3 regions of the Pantoea rwandensis genome follow, and region 2 is predicted to be linked to each of the others. Evidence: predicted binding sites of a transcription regulator. Region 2 holds the regulator's gene; each other region holds the start of a gene.
What was found. Region 2 encodes CRP, which controls carbon source genes, mostly activating them, when cyclic AMP is high. Its sites were predicted from a motif close to ATGTGANNNNNNTCACAT; they were not measured.

Region 1 (10,240 bases), 940 kb from region 2:
GCCGCCGCCGTCAGCAACGCGCACCGTGCCATCTACAGCAGTGGAGGTAGCGATATAAGGTTCCCATGGCGCCCAGGCCGATACGGCTCCTGAAGTCAGTGCGGCGCGACCATCAACAGGGCCAAGGAAACGCAGCGTGACATCGTCTGGTTTTAAACCAGCACGCTCCAGCAACCCAAGCAGGAGATAGTGGCCCCATCCGCCGCGATTGACCGCAATCTGCTTGCCTTTCAAATCCTGCAAACGGTGAATTCCGGCATCGGGACGCGTCAGCAGCGCGATACTGTCAGGATTGTTCTGCCATGCGCCCACGGCTTTCACCGGCGCGCCAGCCGCGAACACAAACAGGAACGGCAGATCGCCCGTGAAGCCGACATCCAATGCACCGGCATTCAAGGCTTCCTGCACAGGTGCACCCGAATCAAATGCCGTGAGTTTCAGATCGTAGGGCAGATTATTGAGTTCGCCTGACGCTTTTAACGCAGCAAAGCGGTCACCTTTGACATCGCCCAATCGCAGCGTGACTTTATCAGCGGCGAACAGTGGATTGAGTGTGGAGAGCGCCAGCGCAACACCGGTAAACAGTGCAGCCAGACGCATCAGGCGCTCCTTTTGTCATTGGCGTTAAGCGCGGCCACTTTTTCACGCGTCAGCGGAATGAGTTCTTCGCCGTATTCCACCGCATCATTCAGCGGATCGAAGCCGCGAATCAGCACGCTGTGGATGCCCAGACGATAGTAATCCAGCAGCGCGTCAGAAACCTGATCGGCGGTACCCACCAGTGCAGTGGAGTTGTAGCCGCCTTGCACCAGTTTAGCCACGCCAGTCCACAGCACTTTGTCCAGACGATCGCCTTCATTGGCGGCGGCCAGCAGGCGCTGTGCCCCGACGCTTTGCGGCTTAGGTTTGCCAAAGGCGAAGCCGGTCTCTTGCAACTGTTTTTCGGCCAGTTCGCGGATATGCTCGGCTCGCTCCCAGGCTTCTTTCTCGGTTTTACCGATAATCGGGCGGAACGAGATGTTGAAGTCGATTTCACGTCCGTGCTGGGCCGCAGCGGCTCGCACGGTGCGCACCGTCTCTTCCGCTCCTTTCAGCGGTTCGCCCCACAAGGCAAACACATCGGCATGGCGTGCAGCCACCTCAATGGCTTCCTGTGACGATCCGCCAAAATACACCGGCAGTTTTTTCTGCACGGGCTTGATGGCTGAAAACGCCTGCTCAGCCTGGTAAAAGTTTCCCTTATGATCATAAGGCTGGCTGGACTCCAGGCTCTGCCTGAGCACGGTGAGGAACTCGTCGCTGCGTGCATAGCGTTCGGCTTTATTCAGGAAATCGCCATCGCGACGCTGCTCGATATCGCTACCGCCGCTGATGATATGCACCGCCAGACGACCATCGGTCAGTTGATCCAACGTTGCCAGCTTGCGTGCGGCCAGGGTCGGTGCGACAAAGCCCGGACGGTGTGCCAGCAGGAATTTCAGTGAGGAAGTGTGTGCCGCCGCGTGGGCGGTGACCAGAAAGCCATCCGGTTGATCGGACCAATACCCCACCAAAATACGGTCAAAGCCCGCTTCTTCATGGGCGCGAGCGAAACGTGCGATGTAATCTTTATCAAACAGCGGGCCGCTGGCGGGGATGATCTCGGAAGCCAGTCGGTGGCCAATCATGCCAAGAAATTGAATGCTCATACGATTCTCCAGATGTGACGTTATGGAGAAAAGCTACGGGCGCAGGCAACCGTGAAGGAAATTCAATATTGTGCAAAGGTTTTGCGTTTAGCGGGGAAGTGGCGATTGGCGGGGATAAGCGGGAATCGAAGTGAGATAGAACAGAAAGGCATAATTAAGAAGAGAAGGGCGAGCCGCAGCTCGCCCTAAACATCAGAAGGCCAGAACCAGACCGGCGATAGCGGCAGAAAGCACGCTCACCAGGGTTGAACCGTACAGCAATTTCAGGCCGAAGCGTGAAACCACGTTACCCTGTTCTTCGTTCAAACCTTTAATCGCACCTGCCACAATCCCAATAGAAGAGAAGTTAGCGAAGGACACAAGGAACACTGACAGAATGCCTTCCGCATGCGGTGACAGCTGACCGGCGATTTTCTGCAGATCCATCATCGCCACGAATTCGTTAGAAACCAGCTTGGTCGCCATGATACTGCCCACCTGCAGCGCTTCGCTGGACGGCACGCCCATCACCCACGCGAACGGGTAGAACACATAACCCAGCACACCCTGGAAGCTGATGCCGAAGATCAGGTCAAACAGCGCGTTCAGGCCAGAAATCAGGGCGATAAAACCAATCAGCATGGCGGCAACGATGATCGCCACTTTGAAACCGGCGAGGATGTATTCACCCAGCATTTCGAAGAAGCTCTGACCCTTGTGCAGATCCTGCAACTGCAGATCTTCTTCGCTATCAACGCGATAAGGGTTGATCAGTGACAACACGATAAAGGTACTGAACATGTTCAGTACCAGTGCAGCAACTACATACTTCGGTTGCAGCATAGTCATGTAGGCGCCCACGATGGACATGGAAACCGTCGACATCGCCGTTGCAGCCATGGTGTACATGCGACGCTGCGACATTTTGCCGAGGATATCTTTATACGCGATAAAGTTTTCTGACTGTCCCAAAATCAGTGAGCTTACGGCGTTAAAGGATTCCAGTTTGCCCATACCGTTCACTTTTGACAGCACGGTACCGATGCCGCGGATCACCCATGGCAGGATACGGAAATGCTGCAAAATACCGATCAGCGCCGAGATAAATACGATCGGGCACAGAACATTAAGGAAGAAGAACGCCAGGCCTTTGTCGTTCATGTTGCCAAACACGAAGTTGGTACCTTCGGCGGCATACTTGAGCAGATGATCAAACAGACCTGCAAACCCTTTGACGAAGCCGAGGCCCGCCTCAGAGTTAAGGAAGAACCACGCCAGCAGAACTTCGATCACCAGAAGCTGAACGATGTAACGAATGCGGATGCTTTTACGATCGTGACTGACCAATAAGGCCAGTGCGGCTACCACCACTAATGCCAATAGAAAGTGCAAAATATGGGACATGTCGGCTCCAAATTTGAGGAGGGTTGTATTTTGTTGCGTATTCTATGTAACGCGTTACTTAAAAACGAGATCAAAACCACATTATAAGTATTCGGTATCGACAAATTTCTAAGAATAGTCTCACCGCTCACAACGTCTTCACAAAGCCTTCACAAGAAATATCCACAAAAACATTGTCTATAAAATAACCCGGGAGTAGAGTGATTCCTGTTGCAAACATTTTGGCAAGAACTGGCTTTACCGCAAGGTATAGCAATGGCTATACTTCATAGCATCATCTATTAATACGATAACTATAATCAAATTTCACTTGCCTTGAGCGCCCGCTAAGCTGCACGGGTCAACAAGCGTTAGGACAGGGTCCACACTATGTCAGAAAGTCGCACCGCTGAGCGCGCCGCTCGCGGAGCCAGAAAGATCAAGCTCGCGCTGCTGGGCCCCGCCTTCATCGCGGCGATTGGTTATATCGATCCCGGTAACTTTGCCACCAACATTCAGGCAGGTGCGGCCTACGGCTACAAACTGCTGTGGGTGGTGGTCTGGGCCAATGTGATGGCGATGCTGATTCAGCTGATGTCGGCCAAACTCGGTATAGCCACCGGTAAAAATCTTGCAGAACATATCCGCGATCGTTTTCCGCGCCCGGCGGTGTGGTTCTACTGGGTGCAGGCGGAAATCATCGCCATGGCCACTGACCTTGCTGAATTTATCGGTGCGGCGCTGGGCTTTAAATTATTACTGGGGATTTCGCTACTGCAAGGCGCAGTGCTCACGGGGGTCGCCACCTACCTGATTTTGATGCTGCAAAGCCGGGGGCAGAAGCCGCTGGAATTGGTGATTGGCGGCCTGCTGTTGTTTGTCGCCGCTGCCTATATTGTTGAGCTGTTTTTCTCGCAGCCGAAAGTGAGTGAACTGGTCACCGGTATGGCGCTGCCTTCGCTGCCAACCTCTGACGCGGTGTTCCTCGCTGCCGGTGTGCTGGGTGCCACCATCATGCCGCACGTGATTTACCTGCACTCGGCACTGACGCAACACGGTAACATTGGCAGCAAAGCGGATCGCTACTCATCAACCAAACTGGATGTGGCAATTGCCATGACCATTGCCGGCTTTGTGAATCTGGCGATGATGGCGACTGCGGCGGCGGCTTTTCACTTCAGTGGCCACACCAGCATCGTTGACCTCGATCAGGCTTATTTAACGCTGCAACCTTTATTGGGCCGCGCAGCAGCCATTGTATTTGGATTAAGTCTGGTGGCGGCAGGCTTGTCTTCTACTGTGGTGGGAACGCTGGCGGGGCAAGTCGTGATGCAGGGCTTTATTCGCTTCCACATTCCGCTGTGGCTGCGCCGCACTATCACCATGCTGCCTTCCTTTATCGTGATCTGGGCCGGATGGGATCCTACACGCATTCTGGTGATGAGCCAGGTACTGTTGAGTTTCGGTATCGCACTGGCGTTGATCCCGCTGTTGGCCTTTACCGGCAACCGTGAGTTGATGGGCGATGAGATGGTCAATTCACGCCTGATGCAGAACGCCGGACGCCTGATAGTGGTGCTGGTAGTGGCATTGAATCTCTATCTGTTGGTGGGCGAGGCGCTCGGCTGGTAACTCTTTGCCTGGTCAACACGAAGAAAAGAAAATCCCGGCTTTTAAGCCGGGATTTTTATATTAATGATGGTGGTGATCGTGATGGTCGCGGCGATCATCATGACGATGGTCATGGCGCCAATGCTCACGGCGTTCCCGTTCATGCCAGCGGCGTTCGCGCTCACGTTCGTAAGCCTCATGGCGACGCCACTCTTCATGACGCCACCAGCGGTGATCGTTGTAGCGATAACGGTCATTCCACCAACGCGGCTCGCGCCAGCGGCCGCCATCCCAATAGTAACCTCGACGGTCGCGATCGCCGAGATGCAGCGTGACACCCGGAGCCAGCGTCAGGGTGGCACTGTTGGCTTCTGCTGTGTGCATTGCCAGGGGTGAAAGTGTTGCCAGCAAGGCGGCAAACAAAATTGCACGTTTCATAACTTCTCCTTTTCAGTGGCTTATCACTGCCACCGTTGCGCTAGTGTGCCACATCGGTCCAGTGTTGCCTTGAGAGTGAGTCTGAAAACGTTGCGGGAAATCTGAATTGAGAATTTTCTGCTGCGGAAAATACCCGGCATGAGCCGGGTAGGTAAGCGTTTACACTAATATGTTATGAATCGCTTCGATCTCTTCAGTTGTCAGCATGGGCTGGCTTAGCATCTCAACGGCATCATCAATTTGCGTAGTTTTACTCGCACCAATCAGCACCGAAGTCACACGCGCATCACGTAGCACCCAGCTCAGCGCCATTTGCGCCAGCTTCTGCCCACGCTGTTGCGCGATGGCCTGTAGCTTACGCACTTTTTCCATCTTCTCTTGCGTCAACTGGCTCTCATTGAGGAATTGACTGCCGCTGGCGGCACGCGAATCCTCCGGGATGCCTTGCAGATAGCGATCGGTCAACACGCCGCCGGCCAGCGGAGAGAAAGCGATGCAGCCGACGCCATTATCACCTAGCACATCCAGTAAACCTTGCTCTTCCGGTGCACGTTCGAACATGGAATATTTCGGCTGATGAATCAGGCAAGGGGTGCCCAGATCGCGCAGAATGGCGATCGCTTCGGCTGCTTTATCTGCCGGATAATTGGAAATGGCGGCATACAGCGCTTTACCCTGACGCACCACCTGATCCAGCGCACGCATGGTCTCTTCCAGCGGCGTCTCCGGGTCAGGGCGATGGTGGTAGAAGATATCGACATACTCCAGCCCCATGCGCTTGAGGCTCTGATCCAGACTGGAAATCAGATACTTGCGTGAGCCCCAGTCGCCGTAAGGGCCGTCCCACATGGTGTAACCGGCTTTGGTGGAAATCACCAACTCATCGCGCAATCCGGCAAAATCCTCACGCAAAATGCGACCAAAATTGGATTCGGCGGAACCCGGCGGGGGTCCGTAGTTATTGGCGAGGTCGAAGTGCGTGATGCCGCGATCAAAGGCGTGGCGCAGTAATTCACGGCTGTTATCAACGCGCGTGCTGTCGCCAAAGTTGTGCCATAAACCGAGCGAAATGGCCGGCAATTTCAGGCCGGTACGGCCACTACGACGATATTGCATCTGTTGATAACGTTCGGGGTGAGGAAATACAGACATGCAGCGTTCCTGTCTCAATTAGGGAGAAAGTGACATCAGCATAGCAGTGTATGCGTTTACACTAAGCCGAAACGCGCCGAAGATCGCAACTTACAGAATTTTCTGTCGTCGTAACGATTGCTTGCCACAAATCACCATGCGCTGATGGTGAAAATCTCGCCAATTCAGCCACATCGCTGATACTTCGATCATCCCCTTAAGAAGGAGCTGTCGATGAAAACCCTCAACGTTGGCGACTATTTACTGCACCGTTTACAGCAAGCTGGTATCCGTCATCTGTTCGGTGTGCCGGGTGATTACAATCTGCAATTTCTCGACAGCGTTATCGCGCACCCCGAGATTGCCTGGGTCGGCTGCGCCAATGAACTCAATGCCGCATACGCGGCGGATGGCTACGGTCGTTGCAACGGCGCTGCTGCATTGCTCACCACTTTTGGTGTGGGTGAACTGAGTGCGATCAATGGGATTGCGGGCAGCTATGCCGAATATGTCCCGGTTATTCATATTGTTGGCGCGCCAGCCAGTCGTGCGCAACAGCAAGGTGACTGTGTACATCATTCACTGGGTGATGGCGACTTCCATCATTTCCTGCGCATGGCACAAGAGGTCAGTACCGCCAGCGCGGTGCTAACTGCGGAGAATGCAGCTGAAGAAATTGACCGCGTGATAGCGGAAGCGCTTGACCAACACCGGCCCGGCTATCTGCTGCTGGCGGTGGATGTTGCGGCGACGGAGATTACGGTGCCTGATGCCCAGCCCGTTGCGCATGTCCATCAGGAAACCGTAGTTGCGACAGCTTTTGCTGCTGCCGCTGAACGCTTACTGGCTCCTGCACAGCGCGTGGCGTTACTGGCCGATTTCCTTGCTTCACGTTGGCAATTGCAATCACAGCTATTTTCACTCCGCCAACTGCGCGCCATTCCCGCCGCCACATTACTGATGGGCAAAGGCGTGCTTGATGAGCAACAGGCAGGCTATGTTGGCACTTATGCGGCCGAGGGCAGCAGCGATCAGGTGCGCCGTGCTATCGAGGAGACGGACGTGACGTTCTGCGTGGGCGTGCGTTTCACCGATACCTTGACCGCCGGTTTCACTCAGCAATTACCTGCAGAGCGCGTTATCGACCTGCAACCGTTTCACGCTACGGTGGGTGGCGAACGCTTTGCGCCGCTTAGCATGGCGCAAGCCCTCGCCGCATTATTGCCCGTTTATCAACGCCACTGCGCAGATTGGGCGTTGGCTGACACCGCATCTTGCGAAGAAATTGAGCAAAACGATGATGCGGTAATCAGTCAGCGCGCATTCTGGCAGGCGATGCAGCGCTTCCTGCAGCCGGATGATATTATCCTGGCCGATCAGGGCACGGCCGCCTTCGGTGCGGCCGCGCTGCGTTTGCCGCCAGGCGCGCAATTGCTGGTGCAACCGCTATGGGGATCGATTGGCTATACTCTACCGGCGACCTTTGGTGCACAAACGGCACATCCTGACCGGCGCGTCATTTTGATTATCGGTGACGGTTCAGCGCAGCTGACGATCCAGGAACTGGGTTCCATGCAGCGTGATGGGCAACAGCCAATTATTTTCCTGATCAATAATGAAGGCTACACGGTTGAGCGGGCGATTCATGGCGCTGAACAGCGCTATAACGACATCGCGCAGTGGAACTGGACTGCGTTGCCACATGCGATGAGCGTCCAGTGTGCCGCACAAAGCTGGCGCGTGAGCGAAACGGTGCAGTTAACGGCGGTGATGGAGCAATTGATGCATCATCGTCGCCTGACGCTGGTGGAAGTGGTGATGGAAAAACAAGATCTGCCGCCGCTATTGCGTAAAGTCACGGCGGCTCTGCACCAGCGCAACAGCGGCTAGCCGCTAACCGGCTTAAGCTTTGTCACTTTAGACCAGGCGGCGCCTGAAATCCTCACGTACTCCCGGTACGCTCCGGTTTCTCCGCACCGTCCGATTCCCGTGAGGCTACGACGATAACGCCAGGCGTGATAAGTCCGCAGTTTCGGAAAGTTGCCTCTATACAGTGAAGCCGCTGATTGTCAGGCTGTGGCACGCACCAGAAGTGTTTACGCCCATCGTGCTGGTGGGCGTTATTGTTTTATTGGCAGGCTCTTATATAGTGTCCTGCAATTGTTTATGACCCAAGCGGAGCAGCAGAAGAATGACAAAATACGCCCTGGTCGGCGATGTGGGCGGTACCAACGCCCGTCTCGCCCTGTGTGAGGTGGAAACCGGTGCCATCTCCCAGGCCAAAACATTCTCAACATCAGACTACGACAATCTCGAAGCAGTGATTCGTGCTTATCTCGACGAACAAAAGCTGGACATTAAGCATGCCTGTATCGCGATTGCCTGTCCTATCACCGGTGATTGGGTGGAGATGACCAATCACGATTGGGCATTCTCAACGCGTGAGATGAAAGAGCATCTGGCATTCGACAGCCTGGAAATCATCAATGATTTCACCGCCGTGTCGATGGCTATTCCGATGCTGGCCGAAAATGAAGTGATTCAGTTTGGCGGTAAAGGGCCGGTTGAAGGCAAACCGATTGCGATTTACGGTGCAGGCACCGGATTGGGCGTGAGTCATCTGGTGCACGTAGATAAGCGCTGGATTAGCCTGCCGGGTGAGGGTGGGCACGTTGACTTCGCCCCGAACAGCGAAGAAGAGGGCGAGATTCTTGAAGTGCTGCGCGCGGAGCTGGGTCATGTGTCGGCAGAGCGCGTGTTGTCAGGCTCCGGTCTGGTGAATCTCTATCGCGCCATCGTCAAATCTGACAGCCGTGAGCCTGAAAACCTCAAGCCGAAAGATGTCACCGAGCGTGCATTGAAAGATAGCTGCATCGATTGTCGTCGCGCGCTGTCACTGTTTTGCGTGATCATGGGGCGTTTCGGCGGCAACCTGGCGCTCAATCTTGGTACCTTCGGTGGCGTGTACATCGCAGGGGGAATTGTGCCGCGCTTCCTCGACTTCTTCAAAGCTTCCGGCTTCCGTGCCGCGTTTGAAGATAAAGGCCGCTTCCGTGATTATCTGGTCGATATCCCGGTGTATATGATCACGCACGATCAGCCAGGCCTGCTGGGCGCGGGCGCACATCTGCGCCAGACACTGGGTCGCGTGCTGTAATCTGTTCAGGCGAGCAGCGTCCTGCTGCTCGCTTTACAACCTCATCAACTGGCGAAACGCCTTCACCTTGCTGCGACTCACCGGCACTTGCGCATCCAAATCGCGTAACTTCACCAGATAGGTATTGTTAAACCACGGCTCGATCTCACGAATTTTGCTGAGGTTGACGCAGTACGATCGATGACAGCGGAAAAAGAGCGGTTCTGGCAGGCGACTGCAGAATTCACTGATCGCCATCGACATCACATACGCTTCGCGGCGGGTATAAACAAACGTCAGTTTTTCGTGCGCTTCAACATAATAGATATCGTTGATATCTGTCACGATAATGCGCTCATCTTTCACCAGGTTAACGGTTTGCGGCGCACTTTGCTGAGTGGACGGCTGTGCGAGTTGCTGCTGTGCGCTGGCCTCCAGCTTGTTCAGCATGGTGATAATACGCGACTCATGATAGGGCTTGAGGATGTAGTCAAACGCATCCAGTTCAAAAGCATCCACCGCATGCTCTTTCCATGCGGTGATAAAAACTATCAACGGCTTATGCGCAAATTGGTTTATGTTTTGTGCCAGTAGCATGCCATCCAGCGAAGGGATATTGATGTCGAGGAAAATGACATCGACGCGATGGTTTTGCAGATACTTCAGCACCTCCAGCCCATCATCAAAACAGGCTTCGATAGTGATCTGACTATGCTGCTGGATCATCCAGCTCAACTCTTGCTGAGCAAGAAACTCGTCTTCAACGATAATGGCTTTCACGAGCTGGGTTCCGTGATATGGCTAAACGGTGCAGCCATGCGCTGACCGTTTTTGCTCAGAGTGAAGGCGATTTCCGTGCCCAGATGATGACGAG
Region 2 (10,240 bases):
AAAACTAGCGGTAACCCGGGAAACGTTCGATAACGTGATTTTGCCTGTTTATGCACCTGCGCAGTTCGTGCCGGTGAAAGGCAAGGGCAGCCGAGTCTGGGATCAGCAGGGCAAAGAGTATATCGACTTCTCCGGCGGTATCGCGGTGACGGCTCTGGGTCATTGCCATCCGGCGCTGGTGGAAACGCTGAAAAGCCAGGGTGAAACCCTGTGGCATACCAGCAACGTGTTTACCAATGAACCGGCATTACGTCTGGCGAGCAAACTGATTGCCGCGACCTTTGCCGATCGCGTGTTCTTTGGTAATTCCGGTGCGGAAGCCAACGAAGCCGCCTTCAAGCTGGCACGTTACTACGCCTGCAAAAAACACAGCCCGTTCAAAAGCAAAATCATCGCCTTCCACAATGCGTTCCACGGTCGTACCTTGTTTACCGTTTCTGTTGGCGGCCAGCCGAAATACTCCGACGGCTTTGGTCCAAAGCCGGCAGATATCGTACATGTGCCGTTTAACGATCTGGATGCGGTGAAAGCGGTGATGGATGACCACACCTGCGCGATTGTCGTGGAGCCGATTCAGGGTGAAGGCGGCGTGGTGGCTGCGACGCAGGAATTTATGCAGGGTCTGCGTGCGCTGTGCGATGAGCATAAAGCGCTGCTGGTGCTGGATGAAGTACAGAGCGGCATGGGTCGTAGCGGTAAGCTGTTCAGCTACGAACATTACGGCATCAAGCCAGACATCATCACCACCGCGAAAGCGCTGGGCGGCGGTTTCCCGGTGAGCGCGATGCTAACCACCAATGAAATCGCGTCGGTGATGGCTCCGGGCGTGCACGGCACCACCTATGGCGGCAACCCGCTGGCCTGTGCGATTGCTGAAACCGCGCTGGATATCATCAACACCCCAGAAGTGCTGGGTGGCGTAGAGGCCCGTCGTCAGCAGTTCGTGGATGCACTGCAGGCGATCGACAGCAAATACGATCTGTTCAGTGAGATTCGCGGCAAAGGTTTACTGATTGGCGCAGCGCTGAAGCCACAACACGCCAGTAAAGCGCGCGATATCCTCAATGCCTCAGCAGCAGAAGGGGTGATGGTTCTGACCGCGGGCACTGATGTGATGCGTTTTGTGCCGTCACTGGTGATCGAGCCGACTGACATCGAAGAAGGCATGGCGCGTTTCGCCAAAGCGATTGAGAAAGTGCTGGCGGCGTAATCAGCCCTTCGGACGTAACACTTTCAGCCAGCGGCCGTGATGCGGTCGCTGGCTCCACGCCAGTGAAGAGATGGTGTGCATCACATTCAGGTGTTGCAGGATGCGCTTCACATGCTGCTCGACAATCGTTACCGGCCCTTCATTCATATTCTCCGGCGCTTCCAGAATATTGCTGTCATTGCCTGGCCCATCATACGCCAGCCGCTGCTGACAGCGCTGCAGCGCAATTTCACAGGATTGCAGATAGCGTTCCGCCAGCTTCGGCGTCAGCATGGTGTGCTCACGCGCCAGGATCGTCATCGCGTTGATGTGTTCCACAATGAACTGGCTGTGGGTCACCCACATGCGCATATCTTTCAGGTACTGCGCGTTGAAGCCCGGTTCGCTTGAGGCCTGATTCAGTGAGTTGAAGAGCGCATTGTGCGCCTGATTGACCTTCATGCGCTGATACGCCAGCTTTTCAGGAGACTGCTCCGGCCCCAGCAACATCCGCAAGGCTTCCTGATAAGCCTCCAGCGCATCATGCGCGTTGCTGCGCAGTAATCCGCTCTGCCACTGTGGCCACAGCCAGATCATACCGGCAAAGGCGATCAGGCAGCCCATCAGGGTATCCATCATGCGCGGCAGCAGAAACTGCGCCCCGTTCAGCGACAACAGCTGAAGTGAATACACCGCCGTCACGGTGAAGCCAATCATCGACCAGCCGTAATACTTGCGCGTGACCAGGTAGCTGGCGAGGGTGATGGCCAGCATGAACAGTAGGGTGATCGATTCGGGGACGTCGAGCTGTAGCGATCCTGCGGCGATCAGCAATCCGGCAAAGGTGCCCAGCGCACGGTGCTGGATACGCACCCGTGTCGCGCTGTAGCCATTCTGGCTGACAAACATGATGGTCATCAGAATCCAGTAAGGCTTGGGGATATTGAAGAACAGCGCCAGCGCGCTGCCGAACATCAGCATCACCGAGATACGCGCGGCGGTGCGCAATGCGGCGGACTTGAGCGATAGGTAGCTGCGCAGCGCCGGGAACAGCGGCAGGCGACGCTGGCGATCCGCCATCAAGTCTCGAGTGTATAACGGCTTTTGCGTGCGCAACACGCGGGCGATGCGGCTGAAGTGGTAGTAGCAGAAGTTGCCCACCGGGTTATCAGGATGCTGGCGCGCGATTTTTTCCAGCGCACCCAGTTGCTTCTCCATGTGGAAGCGATCGGGCAACTGATGATAGAGAATGGCATCGGCCAACAGGCGCAGGCGCGCAGAGATGGTTTTGGCATTCCAGCGGATCACTGCTTCAGCGTGACTCTGCTCGACCAGCTTTTGCACTTCTTCCGGCTGGTGCAGGCTCACCGAGATGTGCTCCTGCAAATCAAGCGCCACCTGGAAAGCCCGCGTCAGGCGCTTGTGGCTGTTATCGCGGCTGGCAGAGAGCATGTGCATCTGCTGATAGCAGGTGGTGATCAGGTCAACGGCTTTTTGCTGACGCGCCAGCAACGGCGGCAGCGCTTTCTCGGGATCGGTAAGCTGCGTCAATAGGGTGTATTTGGCATCGCAATAATCCGCCAGTTCCCGATACAGCAGGCTGAGGGTTTCGCGCATTGGCTGCTCTTTCCACAGCCAGAACCAGAACCAGTTAAACAGGCCGTACCACAGCGTGCCACCAATATACAGCAGAGGCGGCACCCACATGGGCATGCGGCCCACCAGGCTGAGGCTGAAGATGGCAGCAATGAGCGTAGCGGGCAGTAAGCGGCCGTGCAGCGGGCTGATTTCGCCGGTCACGCCAATCAACAGCGGCAGCACAAACAGGATCAGCGGTAACGGAATGGCGTCACTGGTAAGAAATTGGATCAGGAAACTGGCGGTAGCAAACAGTGAGCCGCCCACAATCAGGCGTTTAAAGAAGCGCTTATGTGGTGTATCGAGACCCGCCATGTTGCAGCAGGCAGGAACTAATGAGAACAGCAGGCCTTTTTGCAGATCGCCAAACAGCCAGCCTAGTGCCACAGGCAGGCACAGCACCAGCGTTTGCCGCAGTGCGTAGTTGACCTCAGGATGATAGATGATTCGGCGCCACATCAGCTCATCGCAAACAAAAACGGCGCGATGTTGCCATCACGCCGTGGGTGATAAGAAATTAGCGGGTGCCGTAGACGACGATGGTTTTACCGTGTGCGGAGATCAGGTTCTGATCTTCCAGCATTTTCAGGATACGACCCACGGTTTCGCGTGAGCAACCCACGATCTGACCAATCTCCTGACGGGTTATTTTGATTTGCATCCCGTCGGGGTGCGTCATCGCATCGGGTTGTTTCGCCAGATTAAGCAGTGTTTGCGCGATACGGCCCGTCACATCGAGGAAGGCAAGGTTGCCCACTTTCTCGGAGGTGACTTGCAGACGACGCGCCATCTGCGACGAAAGTCGCATTAAAATATCCGGGTTTACCTGAATCAGCTGACGGAATTTTTTGTAAGAAATTTCAGCCACTTCGCAGGCAGTCTTAGCACGTACCCAGGCACTACGTTCCTGGCCTTCTTCAAACAGGCCGAGTTCGCCGATGAAGTCTCCCTGATTGAGGTAGGAGAGGATCATCTCTTTGCCTTCTTCATCTTTGATCAGAACCGCAACGGAACCTTTCACGATGTAGTACAGCGTTTCCGCTTTCTCACCCTGATGGATGAGCGTGCTTTTGGACGGATATTTGTGAATATGGCAATGGGACAGGAACCATTCGAGTGTAGGGTCTGTTTGCGGTTTGCCGAGAACCATTCGCTATTATCCTCTGTTGTAATCGTGCCCAAAATACAGGGGGCAGTTTTCCCTGTCAGGCGGTGTAATCGTAGAGCGCTTCCAGTAAAGGAAAATTATTTCCGGGTGATTCTTAAGCTACGCTTTTGATTCTTCCCGCCTTCGTCTGTGATGACGAAAATATTTTCAGCACTGTTTGTAGCACAGCTTTTGCAAGCTGTCTTCTGTTGTCTCGCTTCAGCAACAGGCGGAAGAGTCTGGATTGCTGTTTATCAAGTGAAAGCGTACTCTGGCGGCAAAACCGCCACTTCAGGAGAAAGAATAATGCAGGCACGAGTGAAATGGGTGGAAGGGCTGACCTTTCTCGGAGAATCCTCATCTGGCCATCAGGTATTAATGGACGGTAACTCGGGTGACAAAGCGCCAAGCCCGATGGAGATGGTTTTGATGGCAGCAGGCGGCTGTAGCGCGATTGACGTGGTATCGATCCTGCAGAAAGGCCGAAATGATGTGGCTGACTGCGAGGTGAAACTCACCTCCGAGCGCCGTGAAGAAGCGCCACGTATTTTTACGCACATCAACCTGCATTTTATCGTTAGCGGCACCGCGCTAAGCGATAAAGCAGTGGCGCGGGCTGTCGATCTGTCGGCGGAGAAGTATTGCTCGGTGGCGATCATGCTCGGCAATAGTGTGAAAATGACGCACAGTTACGAAGTGATTGAGCGATAACATAAGCGGGCGGCCAAACGGCCGCCGCTACAGAATTTCTGGATTATTCAATCCGTTTACCTTCAATCAGCCGCTGCACCAGTGGCGTCATGATTAACTCCATTGCCAGCCCCATTTTGCCGCCCGGCACCACTAGCGTGTTCATATGTGAAATGAACGAGCCCTGGATCATCGCCAGCAGGTAAGGGTAAGCAATGCCTTCCAGCCCACGGAAGTGAATTACCACAAAACTTTCATCGAGTGACGGAATTTCACGTGCGGCAAAGGGGTTTGACGTATCCACCGTTGGCACACGCTGGAAGTTGATGTGGGTGCGCGAGAACTGCGGCGTGATGAAGTTGATATAATCCTCCATCGAACGCACCACTGAATCCATCACCGCTTCACGGGAATGGCCGCGCTCACTGGTGTCGCGCACCAGCTTTTGAATCCACTCCAGATTGACAATCGGCACCACGCCGACCAGCAAATCGACATGCTCGGCGACGTTGTGCTGCTGTGTTACCACGCCACCGTGTAATCCTTCATAGAACAGCACGTCAGTGTTTTCCGGCAGCGGCTGCCAGGGCGTAAAGGTGCCCGGCACCTGATTCCACGGCACCGCTTCGTCGTAGGTGTGCAGATATTTGCGCGACTCACCCAACCCGGTTTTTCCGTAATGCTTAAACGTCTGTTCCAGCAGCCCGAAGTCATTGGCTTCCGGGCCGAAGTAACTGATATGGCGGCCCAGATCGCGTGCCTTACGGATCGCCATATCCATTTCTGGACGGGTATATCGGTGAAAACTGTCACCTTCCAATTCCGCAGCATGCAGATCCAGCTGCTGGAAAATCTTACGGAAGGCGAGGCTGGTGGTGGTGGTACCGGCACCGCTGGAACCGGTCACGGCAATGATTGGATGCCTGGCTGACATAACAGAACTCCCTGTGAAGTCGGGCGATGAGCATTGTTACCACGAATTACTGTGCGGTGCATTAACCGCGAAACTCGCCTTTCGGCATAATGTTGACGGATTCATGCAGTTCCGACCACACCAGCACAACGTCTCCGCGCTCCAGTTGGCGGCGCACGTCGGCGACTTTCTGTTCCAGGCTGCGCTCCTGCTCACCATAGTCGGTACCTTCGCGCAGCACGAAAGTTTCAATCAGGTTTTCCAGTGTTGCGACTTCAAGTTCTTGCCAGGGAATAATCACGATCACACATCCAGATAGGTTGAAAGCCAGTCAGGCACACGCTGTTCCAGCCACATTTTCGGCTTCATTAACGTACCGCCAACAAAGCCAACGTGACCGCCTTTTTGCGTCAGCTGATATTCAATCGAAGGCGACAGTTGCTCCGGCTGCGGGATCACCGCATCGGTCATAAAGGGATCGTCTTTGGCATGGATGATCAGCAGCGGCTTGCGCACGCCCGTGAGCAGCGGCATAGCGCTGGCACGTTGATAATAGTCGTTGGCATCCAGAAAACCGTGCGCCCGTGCAGTAATCGCATCATCAAACTCACGAATACGGCGAAATGCCCGCAGCTGGCTCAGTTCCACCGGCAGTGTGCCAGGCCAGGCCAGCAGTTTGCGCGTGGCGTTCTGTTTCAGCTTGGTCAGTAAATAGTGCTGATAGAAACGAGAGAAGCCGGCATCGAGCTTTTCACTGCAGGGTTCGAGCGCAAAGGGTGCCGAAATCGCGACGGCTGCATCCACAGGCACATCATTGCCCTGCATGCCCAATAAATAGGCCAGCATATTGCCACCGAGTGAAACGCCCACTGCTGCCGTTGGCACCGTGCCCCATTCGCGCTGCAGCCAGTGTAAGAAAAAGGTCGCATCTTCGGTTTCACCGGAATGATAAATGCGTTCCAGGCGATTAGGTTCGCCACTGCAGCCACGAAAGTGCATCACCACCGCCAGCCAGCCCCGCGCCTGACACGCTTGCATCAGACCATGGGCGTATGGGCTACGAAAGCTTCCTTCCAGGCCATGAAACATCACCATACGCGGCTTGTGGCGCGCCTGCGCGGGGTCTTCGCTCCAGGCGAGATCAACAAAATCGCCGTCAGGCAGATCAAGTCGCTGCCAGTGCGGACGCAGGGTTACGCGCCGACGCAGTATGCGCGGCAGCAGGGTTTGCAGATGCGCGTTACTGAATCCGCGCAGCGGAGTGAATCGCTCGCCGTTCAGGCGATCAAAATAGCTTGGGTAAAGGCTTGTCTGATGCATAACTCGCTGATAGCTTCGATGGGTTGTCCGCTTTACTGGGTGAGGAGCACCCGAATTTACATGGAACTGAGTCTTTTTTTATCAATGTTGGGTTTTCTTTGGGTCGCTGCCATCACGCCAGGGCCCAATAATATGTTACTTACCGCCTCAGGTGCTAATTTTGGCTTCCTGCGCACCATCCCGCTGCTCATTGGTATCATGATTGGTATGCAAGTCATGTTGCTGATGGTGGCATTTGGCATCGGCGGTTTGATCCTGCTTTATCCTTCACTGCATCTGGTGCTGAAGATTGCCGGTAGTCTCTATCTGTTGTGGCTGGCGTGGAAAATTGCTACCGCAGAGTACGAGAAGCTGGAAACCGAAGACGCCACGGTGAAACAGATGCCGTTCTGGCAGGGTGGTCTGTTACAGCTGATCAACCCAAAAGCCTGGCTGATGGCGTTGGGCGCGGTGGCCAGCTTCAGCCTTGCAGGCGACGCGTATCTGCATTCCGTGATTGCGATCAGTATCGGCATGGCGCTGGTTAATGTGGTATCCGGTGTTATCTGGATGGGATTTGGTTCGCTGATTGGCCGATTGTTGCGCAGCCCGCGTGCGTGGAAAATCTTCAACCTGGCGATGGGTGCGCTCACGGCAGCCTGTGTACTGCTGATCTGGCGTTGAGTTAACTGGAGGCGCGTTCAACGCGCTTCCAGGGTAACACTTCACGCACCACTTCACTGTGCGGCTGGCGGATGCGGTTCAATAACAGCTGAACACTGCGTGCACCCAGTCGATTCATCGGTTGTTCGATGGTGGTCAGTGGTGGATTGAGGCTGCTGGTGAAGGGAATGCCATCGAATCCTACTACCGCCAAATCCTCTGGTACCCGCAATCCCGCTTCCAGCGCTGCATGGATCACGCCAACCGCCAGCACATCAGAAACCGCAAACACGGCGTCTGGTCGCTCCGGTAGCGCCAGCAGTTCACGCAGTGCGGCACTGCCCGCTTCACACGAAATGTTTTCCGCGTAAGCCACGCCACCCCAACTCAGTTCCAACTGCTCCAGCGCTTCGCGATAACCCGTTTCGCGCTGATGTGAATAGAGATAGCGCATATCACAATTCACCAGCGCGATACGTCGGCGGCCTTTGTTGGCCAGATAACGCACCGTTTCAAATGCGGCTTCTTTATTATCAATGGTGACACTAGAAGCGGGAATGGCTGGATCGTATTCGGCGCATTGCACCCAGGGGGCGTCACCAATCAAATCTTTTAACTGCTGCAAACAGGCGGCGGCATCCATAGTGATCACACCGTCAACCACTTTACCGCTTAATAACGCCAGATAAGCGGCTTCGCGCGGCAGCTGCGAGGCCGAATTGCACAACAGGATGTGATAACCCTGCGCTTCGGCTTCAGCTTCAATGCCTTGTACCACGCGTGAGCAGAAGGGATTAGTGATGTCTGATATTAACACCAGCAACATATGACTCTGGGCAGTACGCAGCTGGCGAGCCAGCAGATTGGGCTGATAGTCACAGTGATTGATGGCCGCCAATACTTTTTCTCGCGTATCTGTTCGCACGCCGGGATGCTGGTTCAACACCCGAGAAACCGTGGCTTTAGACACGCCAGCAAGACGGGCAACTTTTTCAATCGACATGGATTTCAGTACCGCCAGTAGAGGTGAAAAATCAGAAGCCTATCAATAGCACAGTCGTTATGTGAGCGCGTGACATATTTCCGTCTTTACGCGTTCTTTGCATTTGCATATTTCGCATATCCTTGCCCAATGTTGATCTAAGAACAGATTTTCATTAGGGATAATTTTTAATTCCTTTATGAAATTATAGCCGCTGGAGAAACTGCCATCACGACATAACATTGGGGTGAACGATGATGGCAGTAAAAAAAACAATAACGGCAGTGGCGGCAGCATTGGCCCTGATGGCGTTTCAGGCACAGGCGGTGAATGTCACCGTGGCATATCAAACCTCGGCGGAACCGGCCAAAGTGGCGCAGGCCGATAACACCTTTGCCAAAGAGAGTGGCGCGACGGTGGATTGGCGCAAGTTTGATAGCGGTGCCAGCGTGCTGCGGGCATTGGCTTCCGGTGATGTGCAAATCGGTAATATCGGGTCCAGCCCGTTAGCCGTGGCGGCAACACAGCAGTTGCCCATCGAAGCTTTCTTACTGGCATCACAGCTTGGCAATTCCGAAGCGCTGGTGGTGAAGAAATCCATCACCCGTCCCAAGGATCTGATTGGCAAACGCATCGCCGTGCCTTTCATCTCCACCACCCATTACAGCCTGCTGTCAGCGCTCAAGCATTGGGGCATCAAGCCGTCGCAGGTGCAGTTAGTGAATCTGCAACCGCCTGCCATTATTGCGGCGTGGAAACGCGGTGATATTGACGGCGCGTACGTCTGGTCACCGGCGGTTAACGAGCTGGAAAAGGATGGCACGGTGTTAACCGACTCTTCTCAGGTGGGCAAATGGGGATCGCCAACGCTGGATGTGTGGGTGGTGCGCAAAGATTTCGCCCAGCAGCATCCTGAAATCGTCACTGCCTTTGCGCGCAGCGCGATTGAGGCACAGCAAGCCTACATTGCTAATCCAGAACAGTGGCTGAAGCAGCCCGACAATCTCAGCAAACTGGCGCGCCTGAGTGGCGTACCGGAAAGCGATGTGCCGGTGCTGGTCAAAGGCAATACCTACCTGACCGCACAGCAGCAGGTGGAACAGCTGGGCAAGCCAGTGAACAAAGCCATTGTTGATACCGCGCACTTCCTGAAAGAGCAGGGCAAAGTGCCGGACGCGGCTAATGATTACAGCAGCTTTGTCACCACGCAATTTGTTGCACCTTTAGCGAAATAACGGAGGCGCTATGCTCAGCATCACCAACCTGAATGCACGTTACGCCGGACAACCGGCGCTGCAGGATATCAATCTGCAGCTGGATCAACGCGACCTGCTGGTGGTGCTGGGACCGTCTGGCTGTGGCAAAACCACCTTGCTGAACTTGATCGCCGGATTCCTGCCGCTGGAGTCAGGCAGTATCACGCTTGATGGTAAAGCGGTAAATGGACCGGGCGCAGAACGCGGCGTGGTGTTTCAGAATGAAGGGCTACTGCCGTGGCGTAACGTGATCGATAACGTGGCGTTTGGCTTGCAGCTGGCGGGAATGGACAAGGCTGAACGCCACACCATTGCTCGCCGTTTAATCCGCAAAGTCGGACTGGAAGGGGCAGAAAAGCGTTATATCTGGCAGCTCTCTGGGGGTCAACGTCAGCGCGTGGGGATTGCGCGTGCGCTGGCGGCTGATCCTCAGTTGCTGCTTTTAGATGAGCCATTTGGTGCG
Region 3 (10,240 bases), 480 kb from region 2:
CATCTGATTGGCTTAGCGGGCGGCGTATTCAATTTCACCGGCGCGCTTTCCGCTATTGTGGTGCCGATTGCCATTGGCGCGCTGATCGATGGCGATAATTTCGCGCCAGCACTCGGCTTTATTGCCGTGCTGGCGGCGATAGGCATTTGCAGCTATCTGTTCGTGGTCGGGAAAATCGAGCATGTCAGCGCGCACTGATCAGCACTTGCGCCAGCGAGTGCAACTGCGTCACCCGCTGCTGCAGATGTGCGTCGTCGGCCTGCCAGATTTTGGCGAACGCCAACGCAGCGCGATTGTTATTGATTGGCTGCGCCATGCTGATTTCGCCGTCATCACGGTGCCAGATCAAATGGTTTGCATCACGCTTACGCGCCAGCAACGGCGCCATTTGCGCCCACTGTTCGTCGGTAAATCGTGGACGCAACTGCTCATCACTCTCTGTCGCCAGCAGCGACACACCAATCACCGACTGCCACGCCGGCAGCATGCGGAAACCGGCCAGCGCCTGGCTGGCACTGGTGCGCTCACCCGGTTCGGAGTGCCAGATGTAAATCACCTGGTCCTCCCACAGCACACCCAGCGCCACCACAATGTCGCGCGGCGCGTGTGCTTCCAGTTGCGGCAGCGCCTGGGCAAACAGCGAGGAGCCGCGAATCGCCTGCGCCGCCAGAGCATGAATCCCCGGGCCGGGCAAATAGCGGCGGTGTTCGTCCTGAATCGTCAGGCCAATCGAGGCCATGGTCATCAACAGGCGGTTAACGCGCGTGCTGTTCATGTCCATCTGTCGCGCCAGTTCACGGCAGCCCACGGCTTTATCGCTGGAAACCAAATACTGCAAGCAGCGAATCCCATCAATCAGGCTTTGGTTGGGTTGAGAAGACATAGTTCACCCTGTGGCGCTCAAAACTCCAATCTTAGCTTCAGCATGACAGGAAGCAAATGATGCAGACTTTCTCTTCGCAAAATGCGCGCCACTTCCCAGAGCAAAAGTTACAGGCCGATCTGCTGGTGGCGGGCGGTGGGCTCGCGGGCGTGTGTGCCGCACTGGCCGCCGCGCGTGACGGATTGCAGGTGGTGTTGGTTCAGGATCGCCCGGTGCTGGGTGGCAACGCCTCGAGTGAAGTGCGGTTATGGGCCAACGGTGCAACATCGCATATGGGCAACAACAACCGCTGGGCGCGCGAAGGCGGCATCATGGGCGAGATCATGGAGGAAAACCTGTGGCGCAACAAAGAGGGCAACCCGGTGCTGTTCGATATGGTGCTGCTGGATTTGGTGCAGTCACAACCCGGTGTGACGCTGCTGCTCAACACGGTGGTCAGCGATATCACGAAAGAAGGCCGCCGCTTACAAGCCGTGCAAGCTTTTAACGCCATTAATCAGACACGCTACCACGTCAACGCCAGCCAGTTTATCGATGCCAGCGGCGATGGCGTGCTGGGATATCTGGCGGGTGCCGCGCATCGTGTGGGAGCGGAAACTGTTGAGGAATTTGGCGAAAAGATGGCGCCAGGCGAACATTTTGGACACAAACTCGGCCACTCAATCTACTTCTACACCAAACGCACTTCGCAGCCGGTTCGCTTTGTCCCGCCCTCTTTTGCGCTTAAAGAGATTACCGCCATTCCGCGTTACAAACGCCTGAGCTCCGATCTTAACGGTTGCGATTTGTGGTGGCTGGAATGGGGCGGACGGCTCGATACGGTGCACGAAAGCGAAATCATCAAATGGGAGCTGTGGAAAATTGTTTGGGGCGTGTGGGATTACATTAAAAACTCCGGCGAGTTTCCGGATGCCGATACCCTGACCATCGAATGGGTAGGCCTGATCCCCGGCAAGCGCGAAAGCCGTCGCTTCCTCGGTGACACGTTACTATGTCAGCAGGACATCATTGAACAGCGCGATCACTACGACGCCGTTGCCTACGGCGGCTGGTCGATTGACCTGCATCCGGCCGATGGCGTGTACAGCGAACACGATGGCTGCCGCCAGTTCCACAGCAAAGGCACCTATACCATTCCATTTCGTGCGCTATACAGCCAGTCGCTGGATAATATGCTGCTCACCGGTCGTTTAATCTCAGCCACCCACGTTGCCTTTGGCAGCGCACGCGTGATGTGCACCTGCGGCGTACTGGGTGAAGTGGTGGGTCGTGCGGCGGCCATCTGTCATCAGCAGCAACTCACGCCGTCGCAGCTGGCGCAGCCAGATCGCGTCACACAGTTGCAGCAGCAACTACTGCGTCAGGGTGCGTTTATCCCACGCCATCCATTGCTGAGTCCGGCCCGCGATGCGCAGATCGAAGTCAGCAGCACTCTGCAGCTTAGCAATCTCCCCGCCGATGCCGGTTGGCAGCCGCTGCAATCGCGCTGTGCTCTGCTGCTGCCATTAAAAGCCGGTGAACGTTTGCCTGCGTTAACCGTGCAACTGCGTGCCAAACAAACGCAGAAGATGCAGGTTTCGCTGCTCAGCAGTGACAATCCGGCCAACACTTGCGGCGATCGTCACATCGCCAGCCAAACACTCACGGTTAACGATCAGGGCAACTACCGCCTGAGTTTTGATTACCGTGCAGATTGCGATCGTTATCTGTTTATCGCCTTTGAAGAAAATCCGGCGATTGAAGTGGCCCTCACTCAGCAGCGTCTGCCCGGGGTCATGATGGTGTTTAACAGCCTCAATCCACGCGTCGCCAAACGCACGCGACAGATTAACGATGGCGATTACGGCGTCGATGAGTTCGATTTCTGGCTACCGCGCCGCGTGTCGCATCAAATACTGTTCGCCTTCACGCTGGAGACGCCGTTAAAACTCTGGCATCGGGACTATCTGCTCAACGGCAAATTGCGTCCGGAACAGCACACCAACTGCTGGGTGCCGGCACGGGATGACGCTCAGCCAACGGTTATTTGGCGCTGGGAACAGCAGCAACACGCTCGCCAAATCACGCTGTTGTTTGATAACGACTTTGACCATGCGATGGAGACGGTGCAGATGGGGCACGCACAAGCGGTCACGCCGCACTGCACCACGCATTATCGTCTCTGGCTGGATGAAGAGTTACTGATTGAAGTCGAAGATAACCATCACTCGCTGTGCCATCACGCCGTACCGCAGGGGGTGAGCTTCCGACAGATTCGTTTAGAGCTGCTGGCCAGTGCGGGCGCGCTGCCCGCACTGTACGGCTTACATCTGCATCATAACGCGGCAATACCCTGACGCGCCAGCTGGATAGCGATAAACCACATCACGCCGCCCACCAGCAGATTGATGATGCGCTGCGCACGCACGGTGCGCAGACACGGTGACAGCCACGCGGCTAACAGCGCCAGTCCAAAGAACCAGATAATTGAAGCACTCACCGTGCCCAACGCGAACCACTGACGCGCTTCGGTAGAAGGAAGCTGACTGCCGAGGCTACCCAGCACCACAAAGGTATCAAGGTAGACGTGCGGATTGAGCCAGGTCACCGCGACGATGGTGGCAACGATGCGCCAGCGACCTTGCTTCAGCGCGGCTTCTGTCGCTAACGTCACATCGCCCTGCCATGCGCTGCGCAGTGCGCCCCAGCCGTACCACAGCAGAAACGCCACGCCCGCCCAGGTGATCAGCATCAGCAGAATCGGGGATTGATTCAGCAGCGCACTACCACCAAAAATACCGCCGCAAATCAGCACGATATCGCTCAGCGTGCATAACCCTGCGGTCATTAAATGGTAGTGGCGTTTAATGCCCTGATTCATCACGAATGCGTTTTGTGGGCCTAATGGCAGAATGAGTGCTGCCCCAAGGGCAAGTCCTTGTAAATAAACAGATAACACGATGGCGATCCTGAGTAACGAGATAATGCGATGCAGTATAGTGACGCGAGGATATTAGTGGAAATTGAAAGATTTAATCGGGTATTAGAGAAAGTAATAAGATTGATATCAATAGCGAAGTGATGGCGATGAGTGCGCTTTCGGTCGCCATAGATGATGGCCCTTAAGGGATATGATCGGGTTTTGTGGGGTGCACATGAGATGCGCACCGCCACTCATTGATTACTCAGCGCGCTCAGGTTGCTGTTCGTTCTTCACCTGATGCAGATGCACATCCATCTGCGGATAAGGGATGCCAATACCGTTCGCGTCCAGCGTACGCTTGAAGTTCTTCAACAGATCCCAGTAGACGTTTTGCAGGTCACTGCTCTTACTCCAGCAGCGCACGACAAAGTTGAGTGAAGACGCGGCCAGTTCGTTCAGGCCGATCTGGATACCCATGTCTTTCAGCACGCGTTCATCGGCCTCAACCACTTCCCTGAACAGCGCGATCACCTGGTCGACATCCGCGTCGTAGGCCACACCGATAATAAACTCATTACGGCGAATGGGTTCGCGTGAGTAGTTAACGATATTACCCGCAATCACCTTGCCGTTAGGCACCACGACAATTTTACCGTCCGCGCTCTTCATGGTGGTGGAGAAGATCTGCACGTTCTGCACCGTTCCCATCACGCCACCGAGATCCACGAACTCGCCAGTTTTAAATGGACGGAAGGTCACCAGTAGTACACCCGCGGCAAGGTTGGACAGCGAACCCTGCAGGGATAACGCTAAGGCCAAACCCGCTGCACCCAGTACCGCAATCACCGATGCGGTTTGCACCCCGACGCGGCCCAGCGCAGCAATCAAGGTAAAGGCAATCACGCCATAGCGCACCAGCGCCGAAAGGAAATCTGCGACTGTGGCATCGATATGACGCGCCACCAGCACGCGGTTGATGCCTTTCGAAATAATACGCGCTGCCATCATACCGATCACAATGATGACAATCGCTGCAGCGATATTGACGAAATAGCTCAGGATCAGCGCCTGATTTCTTACCAGCCAGCCGCCAGCGTTGTTAATGCCATCGACGACATTTAAGTCTTCCATTTGTTAGCCCTGTTGTTGAGTTTCCCGCAGGAAAATGCAAAAACGGCCAGATTAACTCCGGCACTCCCGTGTACAAGGGTAAACAAAAATGGCATGAAGCGCCAAAAATGGCCTGAATTTCCTCACTATTCCGAATCGAATGCATAAAAAAAAGGCCCTTTCGGGCCTTTTTTGTACTGTAAGGAGAAATTACAGCACGTCGACAGCGTTCAGCTCTTTGAAAGCCTGCTCTAAACGCACAACCATTGAAGCCTGTGCAGAGCGCAGCCATACGCGTGGGTCGTAGTATTTCTTGTTCGGGCTATCCACACCATTTGGGTTACCCAACTGGCCTTGCAGATAGTCTTCGTTCTTTTTGTAGTACTGCAGGATGCCGTCCCAGGTCGCCCATTGGGTATCGGTATCGATGTTCATCTTGATTACGCCGTAACCAATTGACTCTTCGATTTCTGCAGCAGAAGAACCTGAACCACCGTGGAACACGAAGTCCAGCGCGTTGTGCGGCAGGTTGTGTTTCTTGGTCACGTATTCCTGAGAATCACGCAGGATTGTCGGGGTCAGTTTCACGTTGCCTGGCTTGTACACGCCGTGCACGTTACCGAAGGAAGCCGCGATGGTGAAACGTGGGCTGATTTTGCTCAGCTCGGTGTACGCGTAATCAACGTCTTCTGGCTGGGTGTACAGCGCAGATGCGTCCATATGGCTGTTGTCCACGCCATCTTCTTCGCCACCGGTGCAACCCAGTTCGATTTCCAGCGTCATGTCGATTTTCGCCATACGCGCCAGGTATTTAGAAGAGATCTCGATGTTCTCTTCCAGTGACTCTTCTGACAGGTCGATCATGTGAGAAGAGAACAGTGGCTTACCGGTTTTCTTGAAGTGCTCTTCACCGGCATCCAGCAGACCGTCGATCCACGGCAGCAGTTTCTTGGCGCAGTGGTCGGTGTGCAGAATCACTGGCACGCCGTACTGTTCAGCCATCAGATGCACATGGTGTGCACCCGCGATAGCGCCGAAGATTGCCGCGCCCTGTGGCTTGTCGGTTTTGAAACCTTTACCGGCGATGAAGGCAGCACCACCATTGGAGAACTGAACGATGACCGGCGCTTTAACTTTGGCCGCAGCTTCCAGTACCGCGTTGATGGAGTCCGTGCCGACGCAGTTAACTGCAGGCAGAGCGAATTTGTTTTCTTTCGCTACTTGGAAAACTTTCTGAACGTCATCACCAGTGACAACGCCGGGTTTTACGAAATCAAAAATTTTAGACATGGTTGTGTCCTGTTTCGTTACCGTTCATCCCACGAGGGGACGTCGATTTTTTGCCCAGGATGGGCAAGCCTTCAGACGGCGCCGAAGCGCCGCCCCCAAAAATTACTGCTTAGCGCGCTCTTCCAGCATCGCTACCGCTGGCAGTTTTTTGCCTTCCACGAACTCGAGGAATGCGCCACCGCCGGTAGAGATGTAGGAGATCTTGTCTTCGAGACCGAACAGGTCAATCGCTGCCAGGGTATCGCCACCACCCGCAACAGAGAACGCGTCGCTGTCTGCAATCGCGTTCGCCACAATTTCGGTGCCTTTGCGGAAGTTCGGGAATTCGAACACGCCAACTGGACCGTTCCACAGGATGGTTTTTGCTTCTTTCAGCAGTTTCGCCATCGCCTGTGCGGTTTCGTCACCGAAGTCCATAATCTCTTCGTTATCCGCCACTTCGGAAACCTTTTTCACGGTTGAAGGGGCAGTTTCAGAGAATTCCGTTCCTACGCGAGAGTCGGTTGGAACTGGGATGCCGTGCTCGTCACGCAGCTTTTTCGCCGCTTCAACGAAGTCTGGTTCGTACAGTGATTTACCGACTTTGTTGTCGATAGCCACGAAGGTGTTAGCGATGCCGCCGCCGACAATCACGGTATCCGCGATTTTCACCAGAGACTGCAGCACGTCGAATTTGGTAGAGACTTTAGAACCCCCCACAACGGCGACCAGCGGACGCTCTGGGTTGCTCATCACTTTACCCAGCGCTTCCAGCTCAGCAGACAGCAGCGGGCCAGCACAAGCGATCGGTGCGAACTTGCCCACACCGTGGGTAGAAGCCTGCGCGCGGTGCGCAGTACCGAAAGCATCCATCACGAAGACGTCGCACAGTGCGGCATATTTCTTCGACAGGGTCTCTTCGTCTTTCTTCTCGCCTTTGTTGAAGCGAACGTTTTCCAGAACCACCAGCTCACCTGCGCCGACTTCAACGCCGTCGAGGTAGTCTTTCGCCAGGGTAACGGTGGTGCCGTTCAGTTTGTCTTTCAGGTAGTTAACAACAGGCAGCAGGGAGAATTCTTCGTTGTATTCACCTTCGGTCGGGCGACCCAGGTGAGAGGTAACCATCACTTTCGCGCCCTGTTTCAACGCCGCTTCGATGGTAGGCAGAGAAGCACGGATACGTGCATCTGACGTCACTTTCCCTTCTTTCACTGGCACGTTGAGATCGGCACGGATCAGAACACGCTTACCAGCAAGATCCAGATCGGTCATTTTAATTACAGACATGGTGAACCCTCTCGTTGATTCTCATAAGTTTTGCCAGACGCAGTCCGCGTCTTACCTGAAACCGCTTGCGGCCATTGCTAACGTGGTGTCGATCATGCGGTTAGCAAAGCCCCATTCGTTGTCACACCAAACCAAGGTTTTGATCAGGTGGTGACCACTGACCCGCGTCTGTGTGCCGTCCACTATGGCACTGTGCGGATCATGGTTGAAATCTACTGAGACTAACGGTAATTCCGTATAGTCAACTATACCACGAAACGCCCCTTCTGACGCGTTTTGCAGCAAGGCATTGACCTCACAGGCCTTCACGGCTTCGCGTACTGAAACGCTCAAATCAATGGCTGTCACGTTAATCGTGGGAACACGGACAGCGATGGCTTCGAAGCGGTCGTTAAATTTCGGAAAAATACGGGTAATGCCCGCAGCAAGACGCGTATCCACCGGAATGATCGATTGGCTGGCGGCACGGGTACGACGCAGATCGCTGTGATAGGCGTCAATCACCTGTTGGTCGTGCATCGCCGAGTGAATCGTGGTCACGGTGCCTGACTCAATTCCGAAGGCGTCATCCAGCAACTTGATCACCGGAATAATGCAGTTGGTGGTACAGGATGCGTTGGAGACAATGCGGTCAGTTTGTTTAAGAGCTTGTTCGTTAACGCCGAACACCACGGTGGCATCCAAATCATTACCGCCCGGATGCGAGAACAACACTTTCTTCGCGCCCGCCTGCAGATGTGCTTCGCCATCGGCGCGGCTGCCGTATACCCCGGTACAATCCAGCACGATATCGACATTCAGTTCCTGCCACGGCAGGGTATCAATATCGGCCAGATGCAGAATGCGGATGGTGTCGTCGCCCACGAACAGCTGATCGCGCTCCTGGCGCACATCCCAGGCAAAGCGGCCATGGCTGGTGTCATACTTCAGCAAATGTGCCATGCCAGTGGCTTCAGCCAGCTCGTTGATCGCTACCACGGTGATCTCAGCGCGGCGGCCGGTTTCGTACAAGGCACGCAGCACATTGCGTCCGATACGACCAAAACCATTAATTGCTATGCGAACGGTCATCTCACTTCCTGCAACAACAGCCCAAAAAAACGTGCCAAATACCTTGAGCGTTTCGCTGCGTTTTGTACAGGGAATTATTGCCCGCTTAACGTTGCAAAATGATGCCACTGAATTGCAACTGAAACGGTTCAGCTAGAATAAAGCATGCAAGGAATAACAGGAATGATTGCGATCAATTGCGCTGCTGATTATTGGATCTGGGTCACATAATTCGCATGTAAAAATTATTACTTCAGGAATAATTGAACCGTTTCAGGTTTGAGGCGGGAGTTGAAATGAAAAAAGGTGCGCATCAATGCGCACCTTCAATAGCGATAATCACCTGTCGGGCCGCCCTTGATGGCGACCGCTGATTACAGAATAGATTTCGCGGTGTTCACCACGTTCTCAACGGTGAAGCCGAACTCTTTGAACAGCAGTTCTGCTGGAGCAGACTCACCGAAGGTGGTCATGCCGACGATAGCGCCATTCAGACCGGTGTATTTGAACCAGTAGTCTGCGATGCCGGCTTCGATTGCCACACGCGCAGCAACCGCTTTCGGCAGTACAGATTCACGGTAAGCCGCGTCCTGCTTGTCAAAGGCATCGGTCGAAGGCATAGACACCACGCGCACTTTACGGCCTTCGCTGGTCAGCTGGTCGTAAGCGGCAACCGCCAGTTCGACTTCTGAACCGGTAGCGATCAGGATCAGCTCTGGCGTACCTGCGCTGTCTTTGAGCACATAACCACCGCGCGCCACGTTAGCCAGCTGCTCAGCGGTACGATCCTGCTGCGCCAGATTCTGACGAGAGAAGATCAGGGCTGATGGGCCGTCAACGCGCTCGATAGCGTATTTCCAGGCAACCGCAGATTCAACCTGGTCACATGGACGCCACAGGCTCATGTTTGGTGTCACGCGCAGGCTAGCCATCTGCTCAACCGGCTGGTGCGTTGGACCATCTTCACCCAGACCGATGGAGTCATGGGTGTAGACCATGATCTGACGAATCTTCATCAGTGCAGCCATACGCGCCGCGTTACGTGCGTATTCTACAAACATCAGGAAGGTCGCAGTGTACGGCAGGAAACCACCGTGCAGTGCAAGGCCGTTAGCGATCGCGGTCATACCGAATTCGCGCACGCCGTAATGGATGTAGTTACCCGCAGCATCCTCGTTGATTGGCTTAGAACCCGACCACATAGTCAGGTTGCTTGGTGCCAGGTCAGCGGAGCCGCCCAGGTATTCCGGCAGGATTTTACCGAAGGCTTCAATCGCATTCTGAGACGCTTTACGGCTGGCGATTTTGGCTGGGTTAGCCTGCAGCTGCTCGATGAACTTCTGCGATTCGGTTTCCCAGTTCGCTGGCAGCTCGTTGTTGGTACGACGCGTGAACTCAGCAGCCAGCTCAGGATGAGCAGCAGCATAAGCAGCAAACTTCTTATCCCATGCGGACTCTTTCGCCTGGCCGGCTTCTTTCGCATCCCACTGCGCGTAGATGTCTGAAGGAATTTCAAACGGCGCGTGGTTCCAGCCCAGCTGTTTGCGGGTCAGTGCGATTTCGTCGTCGCCCAGCGGTGCGCCGTGCGAATCGTGCGTACCGGCTTTGTTCGGTGAACCGAAACCGATGATGGTTTTGCACATCAGCAGTGAAGGTTTGTCTGAAACCGCTTTGGCTTCTTCTACTGCTTTCTTGATGGCGTCAGCGTCGTGACCGTCTACGCCACGCACCACGTGCCA

Region 1: the regulator CRP is predicted to act here: its motif matches at 3,136-3,153, upstream of LH22_RS08305 (NupC/NupG family nucleoside CNT transporter).
Region 3: the regulator CRP is predicted to act here: its motif matches at 8,713-8,730, upstream of epd (erythrose-4-phosphate dehydrogenase).

The regions. Positions count from the first base shown of each region.
Region 1 is NZ_CP009454.1:1,813,593-1,823,832, forward strand. It holds gene LH22_RS08295 (ABC transporter substrate-binding protein) at 1-600, opposite strand, end outside; gene LH22_RS08300 (LLM class flavin-dependent oxidoreductase) at 600-1,688, opposite strand; gene LH22_RS08305 (NupC/NupG family nucleoside CNT transporter) at 1,881-3,071, opposite strand; gene LH22_RS08310 (Nramp family divalent metal transporter) at 3,441-4,682, shown strand; gene LH22_RS08315 (DUF2502 domain-containing protein) at 4,743-5,099, opposite strand; gene mgrA (L-glyceraldehyde 3-phosphate reductase) at 5,259-6,251, opposite strand; gene LH22_RS08325 (thiamine pyrophosphate-binding protein) at 6,465-8,120, shown strand; gene glk (glucokinase) at 8,422-9,387, shown strand; gene LH22_RS08335 (LytR/AlgR family response regulator transcription factor) at 9,421-10,146, opposite strand; gene LH22_RS08340 (sensor histidine kinase) at 10,143-10,240, opposite strand, start outside.
Region 2 is NZ_CP009454.1:871,776-882,015, forward strand. It holds gene argD (bifunctional acetylornithine/succinyldiaminopimelate transaminase) at 1-1,210, shown strand, start outside; gene LH22_RS03880 (YccS/YhfK family putative transporter) at 1,211-3,286, opposite strand; gene crp (cAMP-activated global transcriptional regulator CRP) at 3,345-3,977, opposite strand; gene LH22_RS03890 (OsmC family protein) at 4,281-4,685, shown strand; gene LH22_RS03895 (phosphoribulokinase) at 4,729-5,598, opposite strand; gene LH22_RS03900 (YheU family protein) at 5,660-5,878, opposite strand; gene LH22_RS03905 (hydrolase) at 5,881-6,897, opposite strand; gene LH22_RS03910 (LysE family translocator) at 6,958-7,560, shown strand; gene LH22_RS03915 (LacI family DNA-binding transcriptional regulator) at 7,562-8,542, opposite strand; gene tauA (taurine ABC transporter substrate-binding protein) at 8,776-9,756, shown strand; gene tauB (taurine ABC transporter ATP-binding subunit) at 9,767-10,240, shown strand, end outside.
Region 3 is NZ_CP009454.1:1,356,608-1,366,847, reverse strand. It holds gene LH22_RS06245 (MFS transporter) at 1-198, shown strand, start outside; gene LH22_RS06240 (IclR family transcriptional regulator domain-containing protein) at 185-883, opposite strand; gene LH22_RS06235 (FAD-dependent oxidoreductase) at 943-3,219, shown strand; gene argO (arginine exporter ArgO) at 3,198-3,821, opposite strand; gene mscS (small-conductance mechanosensitive channel MscS) at 4,044-4,916, opposite strand; gene fbaA (class II fructose-bisphosphate aldolase) at 5,106-6,185, opposite strand; gene pgk (phosphoglycerate kinase) at 6,288-7,451, opposite strand; gene epd (erythrose-4-phosphate dehydrogenase) at 7,503-8,522, opposite strand; gene tkt (transketolase) at 8,876-10,240, opposite strand, start outside.